DNA from 2 places in the Ectobacillus soli genome. Region 1 is predicted to be linked to the other one. Evidence: riboswitches for the same ligand, from Rfam matches in the RefSeq annotation. Region 1 holds a riboswitch; the other holds the start of a gene.
The links. A riboswitch is a leader RNA that binds a small molecule or an ion and turns the genes downstream of it on or off. The one in region 1 is predicted to bind S-adenosylmethionine.
Positions count from the first base shown of each region.

Region 2: linked by a shared signal. The riboswitch ahead of ACAN53_RS12325 (alpha/beta hydrolase) and the one ahead of ACAN53_RS02065 (bifunctional homocysteine S-methyltransferase/methylenetetrahydrofolate reductase) in region 1 are both predicted to bind S-adenosylmethionine.

Region 1 is NZ_JBGJZM010000001.1:400,618-408,862, forward strand. Features, by position in the region: gene metC (cystathionine beta-lyase) at 171-1,331, opposite strand; gene ACAN53_RS02060 (methionine biosynthesis PLP-dependent protein) at 1,328-2,440, opposite strand; SAM riboswitch class I at 2,503-2,614, opposite strand; SAM riboswitch class I at 2,823-2,931, shown strand; gene ACAN53_RS02065 (bifunctional homocysteine S-methyltransferase/methylenetetrahydrofolate reductase) at 3,003-4,847, shown strand; gene metH (methionine synthase) at 4,834-8,232, shown strand.
Region 2 is NZ_JBGJZM010000002.1:87,664-95,908, reverse strand. Features, by position in the region: gene ACAN53_RS12335 (oxidoreductase) at 146-1,198, shown strand; gene ACAN53_RS12330 (GTP pyrophosphokinase) at 1,408-2,103, shown strand; gene ACAN53_RS12325 (alpha/beta hydrolase) at 2,139-2,912, opposite strand; SAM riboswitch class I at 2,980-3,082, opposite strand; gene ACAN53_RS12320 (GNAT family N-acetyltransferase) at 3,401-4,939, shown strand; gene ACAN53_RS12315 (YitT family protein) at 5,051-5,944, opposite strand; gene ACAN53_RS12310 (DUF3920 family protein) at 6,153-6,605, shown strand; gene ACAN53_RS12305 (MGDG synthase family glycosyltransferase) at 6,706-7,848, opposite strand.

The DNA.
Region 1 (8,245 bases):
GAGTTATTCGCATGATTTTTGTAACAATTTTGTAATAATCAACTCCCTAATTGTATCATATTTATGTCTCTTTATGTAGTGAATAGGATGAAGAACAGAAATGTAGTTTAAGGCGAGGATATTATATAAAGAGAGGAGAGAAGAACAGCGTGTCTTCCCTCCTTTTTTGTTTATAATTTGTCAATATGGGCTAAAGCATTTGTGAAATCTTGTTGTAGATCTTCGTAGTTTTCTAATCCTACAGAGAGTCGTAAAAGACAGCGAGTTATACCACGTTTTTGACGTTCCTCTTCCTTCATCGCGGCGTGTGACATAGTGGCCGGATAGGAGAGAATGGATTCCACAGCTCCTAGACTAACTGCAAATACAGGCAATGTTATGTGTTCTAGAAAGGTTTGTAGTGCAGACTCATTTTTTAATTCAAATGAAAACACAGCACCAGGATGTTTTGCTTGTTTTTGCTGAATCTCATAACCGGTATGTTCTTTAAGGCCAGGATAATACACACATTTAATTTTTTCATGATGCTGTAAATAGGAAGCGAGTTTTTGGGCAGAATAGGCAGACTGTTCAAGCCGGACATGTAAGGTTTTCATACCTCGTAGTACAAGCCAACTATCATGGGGGCCTAGTATAGCACCAAAAGCATTTTGTAAAAAGGCAAGGCGTTCTCCTAGCTTTTCATCCTTTACAACAGCTAAACCTGCTGTAACATCGCTATGACCCGACAGAAACTTTGTAGCACTGTGCAGGACTACGTCTGCACCAAGAGTAAGAGGTTGCTGATATAACGGAGTCAAGAATGTATTATCAACGAATGTAAGAGCGCCATTCTTCTTTGCTAAACTGGAGATTGCTTGAATATCTGTAACCTTTAACAGCGGATTAGAAGGTGTTTCAACATAGAATAATTTTGTGTTTGGTAAGATGGCATCGGTAACAGCTTCTATATCTGTCATATCTACGAATGTATGTAAGATACCATAGCGAGATAAAACTTCTGTAATCATACGATACGTTCCACCATATACATCCTCCGAAATGACAACATGATCTCCTTTTGATAGTAATAAAAAGCTTGTCGAGATGGCTGCCATTCCTGATGAAAATGCAAAGCCTCTTGTCCCTTCTTCTAACTCAGCAATGGTTTCTTCTAACGCTTCTCTAGTAGGGTTGCCAGAACGACTATAATCGTATTTCCCAAACTCATTGACACTAGTTTGGTGAAATGTGCTTGTATTGTATATCGGTACACTCACTGCCCCTGTATGGGGGTCTACTTTGTGATTATTGTGAAGTAATAATGTTTGTACGGAATAGGATTCGGTCATGCTTCTACCTCCTTGTGAAGAGCAGCGAATGCTCTTTCTAGATCTGTCATTAAATCAGTGATATGTTCAATTCCTACTGAAAAACGTAATAGACGGTTACAAATTCCTCGTTGTGTTCGAATTTCAACAGGAATATCAGCATGCGTTTGTGTAGCAGGATAAGTTATTAAACTTTCCACTCCTCCAAGACTCTCAGCAAATGTAATTAGGGATATTGCTTGTAAGAATGGATTTATCCATTCTTCCCGTGCTAAACGGAATGAAAGCATACCTCCGCGTCCTGGATACAATACATCGGTTACTTCATTTGTTTTTTGTAAGTAGGATACTAATTGCTTCGCATTTTCTTCGTGTTTGTTCATTCGAAGAGATAATGTTTTCATACCGCGCATAAGAAGCCATGAGTCGAATGGACTTAATACTGCCCCTGAGGAATTGTGATAATAGGCTAGGGATTCGCATAATGTCTTTCCTTTTGCGACGATAAGACCGCTTAGCACGTCATTATGACCACCTAAATATTTGGTAGCGCTATGAACAACAATATCAGCACCAAGACGAAGAGGCTGCTGTAGAATAGGGGTGTAAAACGTATTATCAACGATGAGTAGCAGGTTATGCATATGAGCGATAGTAGCAATGGCCTCTATATCTGCAGTGTGCATAAGTGGATTTGTTGGAGTTTCCAGAAAAATGGCTTTCGTTTGTGGCGTAAGAGCTTTTTTTAGGTCAGAGAGATGCAATGTGTTAACGTATCTACATCGAATATTCCACTTTGCCTCATAATCCCGTAGTAAGCGAAAAGTTCCTCCATATAAGTCTTCTGAAACGATTAATTCATCTCCCGATTGAAATAGGGAAAGAAGCAGGGTAATGGCAGCCATGCCTGAGCTACAGGCAAAGCCTTGATCCCCTTCCTCTAATTCAGCAATTGCTTCTTCCACTATTTTGCGGGTAGGATTACCTGTGCGAATATAATCATAGCCACTTGACTGTCCAATGCCTTCGTGACGATAGGCGGTTGAAAAATAAACGGGAGGATTGACGGTTCCTGTCACGTCCTCACTTCTATTTCCGATTTGAGCGAGCTTTGTTTCTACAAATTTCATAGCTATCCCTCCTATAAAATAAAAAACCTTCTATAAGAAGAAGGTTTTAGTAACAGCACTTCTTCTTATCTGTCAAATTCAAAATGAATCTGCTGGAATTAGCACCTTGTTAACATAAGGTTAATGGTTGCTGAGGTGTCACTGGGCCAGTCCCTCTACCTCTCTTGATAAGAATATATGGAATTGTATAAAGTCTTTCTATAAAGTATATCAATATCGATAAAAAAGCAAACATTTTTTTGAATATTCGAAAGAAATAGTAAGAACCGTTACGTACGAAAATTATAAATTATTATTTTTTTCTGAAAATATATTGACGATTTAGCGTGACACGTGCTAAATTAATGGAAAATTGTATATTTACGATCTGGTAATTGTGAAACTCTTATCGAGAGTGGTGGAGGGATAGGCCCTATGAAGCCCAGCAACCTTCAAACAGGTGTTTGAAACGGTGCTACAACCTGCAAAACGATGGTTTTGCGTGATAAGAGGAGGAAAAATGTCCCCCTCTTCTTTTGTTGGAAGAGGGGGTTGTTTGGCTTGACGATAAGGAGCGTGGCAAATGGGCAACTTGAAAGAAAGACTTGGACAAGGAATATTGATTGGGGACGGAGCAATGGGCACGATGCTCCATTCATACGGTTTGCAGAGCTGCTTTGAGGAGTTAAATGTAACAGAGCCTGATCGAATTAGCGGTATTCATAGGCTTTATGTAGAAGCAGGAGCAGATGTGATTCAAACTCATACGTATGGTGCAAATGAAGGAAAGCTTCGTATGTATGGATTAGAAAATAATGTAAAGCAAATTAATCGTGCAGCGGTTCGGAATGCTCGAAAAGCAGCCGATTCGAATACGGTTGTACTGGGTACAATCGGTGGTATGAAACATATTGGATCAGTTATGACGACAGAGGTTGAACGAGAATTTATGCTCATGGAGCAAGCGAATACATTACTTGAGGAAGGGGTAGATGGACTTCTTCTGGAGACATTTTATGATGAGGTAGAGCTCTATCATGCACTTGGAGTATTACGTAAGGCTACGGATCTTCCAATTGTTGCGCAAGTAGCGTTACATGAAGCAGGACTTACACAAAGTGGTCGATATATTGAGCAAGTATTACTTGAATTGCAACAAAGGGGTGCTGATGTTGTAGGATTAAATTGTCATCTGGGACCTCTTCGCATGATTGAATCATTAGAAACCGTGTCCTTGCCAAATGAAGGATTCTTATCGGCATATCCGAATGCTGGGTTACCAAAGTATGATGATGGAAAGTATGTGTACGAAGGAACGGCAGATTATTTTGAACATATGGCAAAGGGGTTTATTGACCAAGGAGTTCGTCTTCTTGGTGGGTGCTGTGGTACGACTCCAGAGCATATTCGTGCTATGAGACATGCATTGGATGGACAATTGCCAATATATGAGAAACAGATTAAAGTTCGACCTACGCCTATTATTGTCACGCAGCCAGTTCCAGCAACTGATTCTAGTTTGTCAGAAAAGGCGAAACGTGAAACTACAGTCATTGTAGAGTTAGATCCGCCGAAGCAATTGGTAACGCAACGCTTTTTTGAAGGTGCAAAGGCATTAAAGCATGCGGGGGCAGATGCAATTACACTTGCTGACAATTCCCTAGCAAGTCCGCGTATTTCAAATATGGCAATGGGTGCGCTTTTGCGGCGATATGATATTCCTGTTCTTGCCCATTTAACATGCCGTGATCATAATTTAATTGGATTACATTCGCATTTACTAGGGTTATCTTCTTTAGGAATCCACGAAGTGTTAGCTTTAACTGGGGATCCAGCTAGAGTAGGTGATTTTCCGGGTGCTACATCTGTATTTGACGTTTCCTCATTCGAGTTAATTCGAATGATAAAGGAATTAAACGCGGGTCGCTCTCCATTAGGAAAATCTATTGGTGTTCCAACATCATTTTCTATAGGTGCTGCTTTTAACCCTAATGTTCGTCACTTCGATGCAGCAGTTCGAAGAATGGAGAAGAAAATCGAGGCGGGTGCAGATTATTTTTTAACGCAACCTATTTTTGATCGAGAAGTGTTAGTGAAAACATATGAGGCAGTTAAAGACTTTTCAACCCCTATTTTTATCGGAATTATGCCTCTCGTTAGTAAACGTAACGCTGACTTTCTCCACTATGAAGTACCAGGAATTACATTGCCTGAAGAAGTAAGAAAGCGGATGGATGGGCATCTAACTCCTGAGCAAGCGATGGAGGAAGGGCTAGCAATTGCAAAGGAGCTTATTGACGAGGCTAAAAAATTATTCAATGGCGTGTATATCATTACGCCGTTCCAAAAATTTGAAATGTCTGAATCATTGGTACGACATATAAAAACAGAGCAACGAGAAGGGGAGCAATTGCATGAAACGAATTGAAGAAGCGTTAGAGGAGCGAATTTTACTCCTTGACGGGGCAATGGGAACAATGATTCAACAAGCAGACTTAACTGCTGAAGATTTTGGCGGAGAAGATTTAGAAGGGTGTAATGAATATTTAGTGAAAACACGTCCCGATGTTATTTTAAACATTCACAAAGCTTATATAGATGCTGGGGCAGATATTATTGAAACGAATACATTTGGTGCGACAAATATTGTTTTGCATGACTATAAACTTGAACAGTATGATATTGAATTGAATGAACGTGCTGCAAAGCTTGCTAAGCAAGCGGTAGAACAATCCGGAAGGAATGTGTATGTCGCTGGGGCAATGGGACCTACAACGAAAGCAATTAGCGTTACAGGGGGTGTGACGTTTGAACAGCTCATTGAGGCCTATGAAAGACAATCACTTGGTCTATTGCGCGGAGGGGTCGATGTATTATTGGTTGAAACAAGCCAAGATATGCGGAATGTAAAAGCAGCCTGTATTGGGATCGAACGGTCTTTTCAAGAGCTTCATATAAAAGTACCTGTTATGATTTCAGGTACCATCGAGCCGATGGGAACGACGCTTGCAGGACAATCCATTGAGGCATTCTATCTTTCAATTGAGCATATAAAGCCATTATCAGTAGGATTAAATTGTGCAACGGGACCGGAATTTATGAGAGAATCGATCCGTTCTTTAGACGGATTATCGGAAAGTTTTATCTCTTGTTATCCGAATGCAGGATTGCCTGATGAAGATGGTCATTATCATGAATCACCTCAATCGCTAGCGAAGAAGGTAAAAACCTTTGCACAAGAAGGTTGGGTAAATATTGTCGGAGGGTGCTGTGGTACAACACCTGATCATATTCGTGAACTGAAAAAGGCAGTAGAAGGGATGCAACCGCGTCCAAAGCTTCATCGTACTGGACACGCAGTCAGTGGATTAGAACCATTGCAATACGATGATACGATGCGCCCCTTATTTGTAGGAGAGAGAACAAATGTTATCGGATCACGTGCTTTTAAACGATTAGTAGCAGAAGGGAAATTTGAAGAAGCTGCAGAAATCGCAAGAGCACAAGTAAAACGGAATGCACACGTTATTGATGTTTGTATGGCAGATCCAGACCGAGAAGAAATTGAGGATATGGAACAATTTTTAATTGCAGCCACTAAGATGATTAAAACACCGCTCATGATTGATTCTACAGATGAACGAGTTATAGAAAAGGCGCTTTCTTATTCACAGGGGAAAGCAATCGTGAATTCTATTAATTTGGAAAATGGTGAGGAACGTTTTCAAAAGGTTATTCCGCTCGTTCATCGATACGGAGCAGCAGTTGTTGTTGGTACGATAGACGAAGAGGGAATGGCAGTAACGGCAGAACGTAAGCTTGCTATTGCTAAAAGAAGTTATGAGATTCTTACGAAAAAGTACGGGGTTCGACCTTCAGACATCATTTTTGATCCACTTGTATTTCCGGTTGGAACGGGTGACCAAAACTATATTGGTGCAGCCAAAGCCACTATAGAAGGGATTCGTCTTATTAAAGAAGCCTGTCCAGAGTCTCTGGCGATACTTGGTGTCAGTAATGTTTCATTTGGTTTACCACCTGCGGGCAGAGAAGTATTAAATTCCGTCTTTTTATATCATGCAACGAAGGCTGGACTTGATTACGCAATTGTCAATACGGAAAAAGTGGAACGATATGCATCTATTCCAGATGAAGAAAAGGCCTTATCTGATCAATTATTATTTGAGACAAGTAAGGAAACATTAGATACGTTTACTGCCTTTTACCGTGTTGCAAAGAAAAAGGAAACGGTATTGGCCGAAACGCTTACAATAGATGAACGATTAGCACGTTACATTATTGAAGGAACAAAGCAGGGGCTTGTGGAGGATTTACAAAAAGCGCTCGATGAGAACCGAGACCCGCTATCCATCATTAATGGACCGCTCATGACTGGTATGGATGAGGTAGGTCGGTTATTCAATAATAATGAGTTAATTGTAGCGGAAGTACTGCAGAGTGCAGAAAGTATGAAGGCTGCTGTGTCTTACTTAGAGCCTTTTATGGAAAGTACGGAAGCTTCAAAAAAGGGGAAAGTATTACTAGCTACTGTAAAAGGTGATGTACATGATATCGGAAAAAATCTGGTAGAAATTATTTTGTCAAACAATGGATATGAAATTGTTAACTTAGGTATCAATGTTCGGTCCGATGAATTAGTAAAACAAGTTAAGGAACAAAAGCCAACTATTATTGGCCTTTCTGGATTGCTTGTAAAATCAGCACAGCAAATGGTTTTGACAGCAGAAGATTTAAGAGCTTCAGATATTGATACCCCTATTCTCGTGGGCGGTGCAGCTCTTACCCGTAAATTTACTGAAAATCGAATTAGTCCGTCGTATGATGGCATTGTCTTGTATGCAAGCGATGCAATGAAGGGGTTAGATCTCGCTAATCGTCTTCAGCATGCTGATGGACGTGAGTTGTTGCTTCAAAGCCAGCAGGAAAAGAAGAAGGCAAGCATCGAGCAGAAGGAAACGACTACGACTACGGAAATGGAAATAATACCACTGCCAAAGGTATCAGTACCAGTACCTGATTCTTTGAAAAAGACTGTACTTCGAGATATTCCTGTCTCACAAATTGGACCATTTCTTAATCGACAAATGCTTCTGGGACACCATCTTGGTTTAAAGGGGAATGTTAAAAAGTTATTAGAAGAGGGAGATGAACGAGCGCTCCAGTTAAATCAGCTCATTGATGATTTATTACGTGAAGGAGAAACTTGGTTACGCCCTAAGGCAGTTTATCAATTTTTCCCTGCACAGTCGGATGGACAGAACATATATATTTATGATCCCGAAGATCAAACAAAGATTATAGAAACATTTACATTTCCGAGACAGAAAAAAACACCAGGTAGAACACTTGGGGATTATTTGCATTCCGTAGGTGAAGAAATGGATTATGTTGCGATGTTTTCGGTAACAGTAGGCTCGGGCGTTCGAGAAATCGCTGAAGATTGGAAAGAAAAAGGGGATTATTTACGCAGTCATGCGATTCAATCGCTTGCTCTTGAACTAGCGGAAGGGTTAGCTGAACGCACACATATGCTTATTCGAGATCGCTGGGGATTTCCTGATAATCCTGATTTGACAATGGAAGAAAGATTCCGTACTAAATATCGGGGCATTCGTGTTTCCTTTGGGTATCCGGCGTGTCCAGAGTTATCCGATCAAGAGAAATTATTCCGTCTTATTCATCCTGAAGAAATTGGTATTCACCTTACGGAAGGATTTATGATGGAGCCAGAGGCTTCTGTGACAGCGTTAGTATTTTCTCATCCAGATGCAAATTATTTTAGTGTCATGTAAAGTTTGTGAAATT
Region 2 (8,245 bases), on a different contig from region 1:
AGAAGGTATTTTTACATACAGTAGAAAGTTTACAAAGTATTCATGTCGTCATTACGGACGAAGCACCGCCAGTAGAATTACAGGAACAACTAGAAACATATGATGTAAAACTGATTATAGCAGATGGAACGGAGGAGGAAATGAAATGAATGCAATTAAAGTCGGTCTAATCGGATATGGATTTTCAGGGGCAACCTTTCATGCACCGTTTTTACGTGTGTTAGATGAATTTGAGCTAGTAGCTATCATGTCGAGTGATGCTATGCGGGTTCACCGTGATATGGGAAATGTCAGGGTTGTTTCTACAATCGATGAAATTTTGCAAGATGATTCAATTGAGTTGGTTGTCATTACGACGCCGAATAGCCTGCATTATGAAATGGCAAAAGAAAGTATTCTACATGAAAAGCATGTCATTGTAGAAAAGCCAATGGTTATTGAACCAAGTGAGGCAGTTGAATTAATTTCACTTGCAAAGAAGAAAGGTGTAATGCTCAGCGTGTATCAAAATAGACGTTGGGATAATGATTTTCTGACGATAAAAAAATTAATACAAAAGGGTATAGTAGGAGAAATTACGACGTACGAAGCACATTTTGATCGTTTTCGTCCTCATGTGCGTGATCGCTGGAGGGAAAAAATAGGTAAGGGAGCAGGTATGTTATATGATTTAGGCTCACATTTAATTGACCAAGCCTTGCATCTGTTCGGGATGCCACAGTTTGTGATGGCCGATGTGTTCGCCCAGCGAAAAGGCGGGGAGGTCGATGATTATTTTCATATTATAATGGGTTACGAAAACTTACGTGTTGTACTTCATTCCGGATCCATTGTAATGGGACAAGGACCAAAATTTCTCATACATGGTAGTAAAGGAAGTTATATAAAGTATGGGCTCGATATACAGGAAAGTAAGTTAAGAGCTGGAGAAAACCCGTTGGGTAAAGATTTTGGTAAAGATGAACCGGATATGTATGGGCGACTGATAACAGAAGAGGACGGGACGATGACGGAGCAACGAATCGCAACGGTGCAAGGCAATTATGCAGCCTATTACCAGGGCATTTATGAGCATATACGCTTTGGAAAATCGAATCCAGTTACGGCAGATGACGGCTTACAGACGATTACAATTATCCATGCAGCTATGCAAAGTAGTCGGGAGCGCCGTACGGTTACGGTTTCTAGGTTATCCTAAGAAGGGATCATCAACTCGTTAGGGATGCGATTACTAAAATCCTGCAAGAGAAAGAATGATCCGTACATACTAGCAACAATGTGACGTTAAATTAGCGGATTTTGCAATGAATTTGTCATGAACTATTCATACAGATTTCATGCAAAGTTCACTGTATTCTGATACAGTGAAAATAGTATCAGAAAATAAGAGAAAAGGTGATACCTGTTATGCAACACATCATTCAAGATCAAATTGCAGAATGGACAAATTTCTTATTTGTATATAAATTTGCGTTAGATGAAATGGATACGAAATTAACGATTTTAAATGAAGAATTTCAATTTGTACATCAGCACAATCCAATCGAACATATTAAATCAAGAATTAAAAGCCCTGAAAGCATTGTAAGTAAGCTAGAACGGAAAGGACTTGCTATTACAGTGGAGAATGCGAAAGGGCATATTCATGATATCGCTGGTTTTCGTGTCACATGCTCCTTTGTTTCCGATATTTATAAAATTTATGATATTGTTCAGGGTCAAGATGATATTAAAGTGTTACGTGTAAAGGATTATATTAAGCATCCAAAGCCAAATGGTTATCAGAGTCTGCATCTTATTGTGGAAGTGCCAGTGTTTCTTTCCACACGAACTGAGCATGTGAAGGTGGAAATTCAAATTCGAACCGTAGCGATGGATTTCTGGGCAAGCCTGGAGCATAAGATTTATTACAAATTTGATCAAACAGTTCCGAAACATTTGACTGACCAATTAAAAGAGACCGCAGAAATGATTCAATATTTGGATGCGAAAATGAAACGGCTTAAAGAGGAAATGGATGAAATAAAAGATAAAGATCGGAAAGATCGGAAAGATTCGTCTAAGAAGAAGGTCAATGAAGGTTCTCTTCTTAGTCTTATGTAAAAAAACGAGCATCGGATTATTCCGATGCTCGTTTTTTAGACAGTGGATGCCTTGTAGGAAGTAGGAAGGCTTAATTTTCCTTCGATAAATTGTGTGCAGTAGTTTACAATCTTATCTTTATCGAAATCCATGGAGGCAACGTGATATGAATTTGTTAAAGGTATGAATTTTTTTTGTGAAGAGCCGATGGCATCATAGACTTGATATGCAGAATGGGCTGGTACGACATGATCTTCTTCTGAATGCAATAGCAAGACGGGACAATGAACCGAGGAGAGTCTTGCTTTCGCAAATGGAATGAGACGAAGGAGCTGCAAAATGGATGAAACGGGAACGGTATCATAGACGATTTCATACACAGAGGAATCTTTCATATCGGGAGCTGATTCGTCAATATATTTAGGCGAATTCGTAGCATCATAGACTTCATAGCACGGAACTGAGAATGCAGCATTAATACTGATAACGCCAGCACATGTATGGGATTGGGCAAGCGTGAGGGCAAGAGTGGCGCCCATGGATTGTCCGACGATATAAATAGACTTACAATGTTTTGCAAGGAATTCATATCCTTCTTCAAGGCTTCGAATCCAGTCCTCATAGTAACATCGCTCCAAATCTTCGTAATGCGTACCGTGTCCTGCTAATCTAACACCTAACACCGTAAATCCTCTTTCCGCAAGCCTTTCGCCAACGTATCGCATACTTTGCGGTGTACCATTAAATCCGTGTGAAACTAAAATACCAATTTCATTGCCTTTAAAGAAAAACGGTTCTGCTCCTGGTAGTATAGAATAGGATTTCTTCAATGTACATGTCTCCTTTTTAGTAAAATAAAAAACCCTTCCTGCATTTGGTTGCAAAAAGAGTGGTACCATTTTATCAACCAAAGCATCTGCTTTGCTGGTAGAAGCACCTTTCCTAGGGGAGGTTGCTGTGAAGTCATCAAGCCAGATCTCTCGTTCACTCTTGATAATATATACAGTTGTATTTTTAATTCCAATCGGTTTAGTTTGTTTTTATTATCCTATCATCTCGTGTCAGTAAAGTCAACATAGGATAAAGGTATATAAAGTAATTTTATCCCGTATTAAGAAGGCTTTTGAACCCCGCGGTGAGAAGTTTCACTTTATGCTCGTGGTATTTTGATTATAAACGCATGGTTGTAATTAAAATTGTAGTCATATGATTCGTCTCATAAAATCATAATAGGTAAAATGAGGTATACTACTAAGTGTAAACCGTATTTATAATAGAGAAATTATGAAAGAGAACGGAATAAAAAGGAGTTCATAGTATGTCCGATCAATTAGATTTAAAAAAGTTTGAGAAGAAAATTTTAATTCGAAATATTGAGTATCGAGATATCGATAGTATTATTGCCATGCAGGCTTCCTGCTTTCCTGGAATGGAGCCATGGACAAGGGCACAATTGGAGAGTCACTTGGAACATTTCCAAGAAGGCCAATTCTGTGCAGAGTTTGAGGGAGAGATTATTGGTTCTTGCTCTAGCCTGCTCATTAACTTTGATGAATATGATGATCGTCACACATGGGATGATATTACAGATAACGGATATATAACGAATCATAATCCGGATGGCTATAACATGTATGGAATTGAGGTTATGGTACATCCTGCCTATCGTCGCATGAAAATCGGGTATCGATTGTATGAAGCACGTAAGGATTTAGCTCGTCGCCTCAATTTAAAAAGCATAATTATTGGGGGACGGATCCCCAATTATCATAAATATTCGGATACATTATCTCCAAGAGAATATGTTGATGAGGTTATTCTGCACAAAATATACGATCCTGTTTTATCGTTTCAAGCATTAAACGGCTTCACGTTAATGCGGATTAACCCAGGATACTTGCCCGATGATAAGGCATCGAAGCGATACGCCACATTAATGGAATGGAATAACGTAGATTATCAGCCGAATACGAAGCGCTATTATAAAACATCGTTTCCCGTGCGGATTTGTGCGGTCCAATATATGATGAAGCAAATTCATTCCTTTGATGAATTTGCAACGCAAGTGGAATACTACACAGGTGTTGCATCTGATGCAGATTCTGATTTTGCCGTATTTCCAGAAATCTTTACGACGCAGTTGATGTCATTTATGCATGAAAAAGCCCCTAGCTTAGCGGTGCAACGAATTACAGAGTATACCGAGAGTTATATCAGTTTGTTTACAGATTTAGCTGTAAAGTATAATGTTAATATTATTGGTGGCTCTCATTTTGTCGAAGAGGATGGGAAAATATACAATATTGCCTATCTGTTCCGCCGAAATGGAACGATTGAAAAGCAATATAAGTTACATGTAACACCTAATGAGACAAAATGGTGGGGCATTAGTGAAGGTGATGAGGTAAAAGTATTCGATACGGATTGTGGGAAAATTGCGATCCAAATTTGTTATGATATCGAATTTCCGGAGCTTGCACGTATCGCAGTTGATCAGGGGGCACGAATTATTTTCACACCATTTTGCACAGAAGACCGCCAAGGGTATTTACGTGTTCGGTATTGCTCCCAAGCACGAGCCGTCGAAAATCAAGTATATACGGTTATTGCAGGGACAGTAGGTAACCTGCCGCAGGCTGAAAATATGGATATTCAATATGCACAGTCCGCCATTTTCTCCCCATCAGATTTTGAATTTGCACGCGACGGTATCGTAGGAGAATGCAATCCAAACATTGAAATGGTAGTAATAGGAGATGTAGATTTAGAAATTTTGCGGAGACAACGACAATCTGGTACAGTTCGTCAGATAAAGGACCGCAGACGTGATATTTATTCCCTTCAGTATAAGAAGTAAGATGAGGAATAAAACAAAGAGACGATTATCTAGCATCTTGTTCTGTTAAGATGTTCTAGATAATCGTCTCTGTTTATACTATGATAGTAGTAATTACCTTACAAATCTCCCTTATACTCGTTTAAAACGTCCCACTACTTCTACCGTTTCTGTAATATTAATAAATGCAGTAGGATCTACTTGGCGGACAAGGCGTTTTACCTCACCTAATTCGTACCGAGTTATAACTGTATAGATTACTTTTTTAACATGATCTGTATAGGCTCCAACAGCGTCTACCATCGTAATGCCGCGTATGCATTGATTAAGTAATGCTTGTTTCACATCTATGCCCTGCTCCGTTACAATCATAACAGTAAGCTTAATATGCTTGGTATGAATGGTATCGGTAACTTTCCCTACTACAAATCTACTAATTAACGTATATAGTGTAATATCCCATCCAAAAATAAATCCAGCAACCACTAGAAGGAAGCAGTTGAATATAAAAATAAGCTCACCTATGGATACATCTTTGTTTTTTGCCAAAATCAATCCAATCACATCGAAGCCGCCTGTAGAAGAAGCGTAGCGGAAAACGATACCAGTGGATGCTCCGCATAAAATACCACCAAAAATGGATGAGAGTAAAATATCATGGGAAAGCTGTTGTACAGGAATAACTGCCATGGCAATAGTTGATATCACAATAAAATAAATGGTTAAATACGTAATTTTTTTTCCTAAGTATTTGTAACTTAAAAAGAATAAAGGTACGTTTAAAATTAATATTAATGTTCCAATATTGTAATGCGCTACGTATCCGATAATCATTCCGATTCCCGCAAAGCCACCACTAATCATTTTGTGAGGAATAAAAAACATATTCATCGATATCGCATATAAAATAGATGCAATAAAAATGACAGCTAGTTGAATAATAAGCTCTGCGTGTCTTGTTTTCAGGATAGGTGCGGATAACAAAGCAGTCTCGGGAACGAAGTCGGCATCGCCTAATTGTGCCATAAAAATTGTCATCTCCAAGTTCTTTTTTTACTACATCACGAGAATAAATCTTTTTTCCAATTAATACAACTATTTTTGATTTAGACGTAATTTTAAAAATTTTCTTGCATTTTCTAACGGGATATATGTGATGAACTGCATATGTATAGCAGATTTTTTGTTTACATGTTGGGAATTACTAAAATGTTAGAAGAAGGGGAGAGGTAGGATGAAATTCTCGCTGCGCAAAGAATATGTGAGAGTTGAAAACTGGTATGTCATCGATGAAGAGTTTCCATGGCCAATTGAGCAGGTAAAAGAAGATATTATGTCCATGCAACCATACCATAAGGCTCCTATTATTTTTTGTGATACGTGTGATGCAAATGACATTCTTTTGGCGCTTGGTGAAGAAGAGGAAGAGTTTCTATTTCCTATGAATGGGTACTATCATCCAAACAAGGATCTAATTTTTATCTTTACATGGGACACGTATGAACAGTTGCTTGCAACGCTACTTCATGAAATCCATCATCATATGCAGTTTCAAAACAAGCGCGGCAAGATGCAATATCAGGCAGAACGTCATCTGCCCTATGAAGCAAGATCTTTCGAGAAGGATGCAAGGGAGTTTGCAAGAGAGAAAATGCTGTTATATAAACAAAAAATGAATCGTCTATGATATAGCAACTAAAAGAATAAGATAGGAAATGGAAAAAAGAAGATAGCATTATCTATCTTCTTTTTTCAATCTGAAGTATGGATACATATAATTGCTACTGCTATGCCAAGAATAAGGATGATGCTTTTGAGTTTGCAAAGGATTGTAGAATGTCTGTAACGATTTGCTGTGAGCTCTCTTGTCGGTGAAGATGATACAAAGCTTCACGCATTTCGGTAAGTTTATTAGAATGGTTTAATAAATACAATGTTTCTTTCACGATGCTTTCTTTATCTCGGACGGTAACAGAAGCGCCAATCTTACAGAAATAAAGAGAGTTTTCGTTTTCTTGTCCAGGTACTGGTTTATATAAGATGGTAGGAAGTTGTTTTGCTATTGTTTCAGATAGCGTAATTCCACCTGGTTTCGTTATCATAACATCTGCTAGTTCATACAATTCATGCACATCATCCACGTAACCAAATAGCTTTAACTGATCCTCGTAGCTACTTTTTAATTTACTTAATTGATTGAATAGCTTTTGATTACGACCGCATACGATAATAATTTCCATGTCACTACGATCCAACAAATTGGACGCAATCCATTTTAAATCCTTTACGACCCCTTGGGCGCCTGCCATAATAAGGAGTTTTTTCTTATCGGGATGCAGTTGATATTTATTTAATAGGTAAGCAGAATCCTTTTCTGCTTCGAATGCTTTACGAATAGGAATGCCGCTTACGTAAATTCTCTCTGCAGGTATGCCACTTTGTATAATTTTTTGTTTAACATCCTCTGTAGCAACGTAATAACGATCAATTTCCGGGTGAACCCATGTACTGTGTAAACAGTAGTCCGTTACGACAGTATAAATTCGGAATTTTTTTTGCGATTTTTTTCGCCATTCCGGTACAGTCCCTACAGGAAAGGTTGTAATAATGATATCGGGCTGTTTAGATTGAATGATGGTCTCCAATTGCTTTTCGCCGAGCTTATTATACAGCTTTCCTGCTTTTGTGCTGTACATTTTATCCATACCATAGAAAAACATTTTATAGAGAGAAGAACCGATAGAGAAAGATTGCTTGTATAAAAACTTAGCAGCTTCATTCCAATATGGATAAGCTTCAGCGTATAAGTCAAAAATTTCAACGGTGCCAATTCCTAATTCCTCAAACGTATGCTTTAGCGCATGAGATACTTGGTTATGACCGTTCCCAAAGCTAGCTGTAACGAGTAGTACTTTTGGCTGTGCTCTCATTTCGTCCTCCTTGAAGGATGTGAATTATAGTTTTCAAACTTATTGTACAGGAAAAAACTAAAGGAATTGTAACATAAACCTTAAGAATTTCTGAAGATTTCCATAAACTTGCTATGGAATACGAGTTATTTCTTAATGATATATAGTATGAAAAGACCTTCACTCCTCTACCCTAGTTGATCCCTTATAAGGAAGGTTTACCGTAAAAGAGGAGAGAAGACTTGTATATTCGTATATTTCTTTCTATTCGGGGGTGAGTTTAAGCGCTTGGATGGAAATCACAAATATGGATAACTAGGTACTTTCCATTCTATGAAAGGTATTAGGAGTATATGTGAAGTTATGTGTAAGAATGCCTTCTTACTCTCCGTCAGGAATTTTCGAAATAAAACCTCTT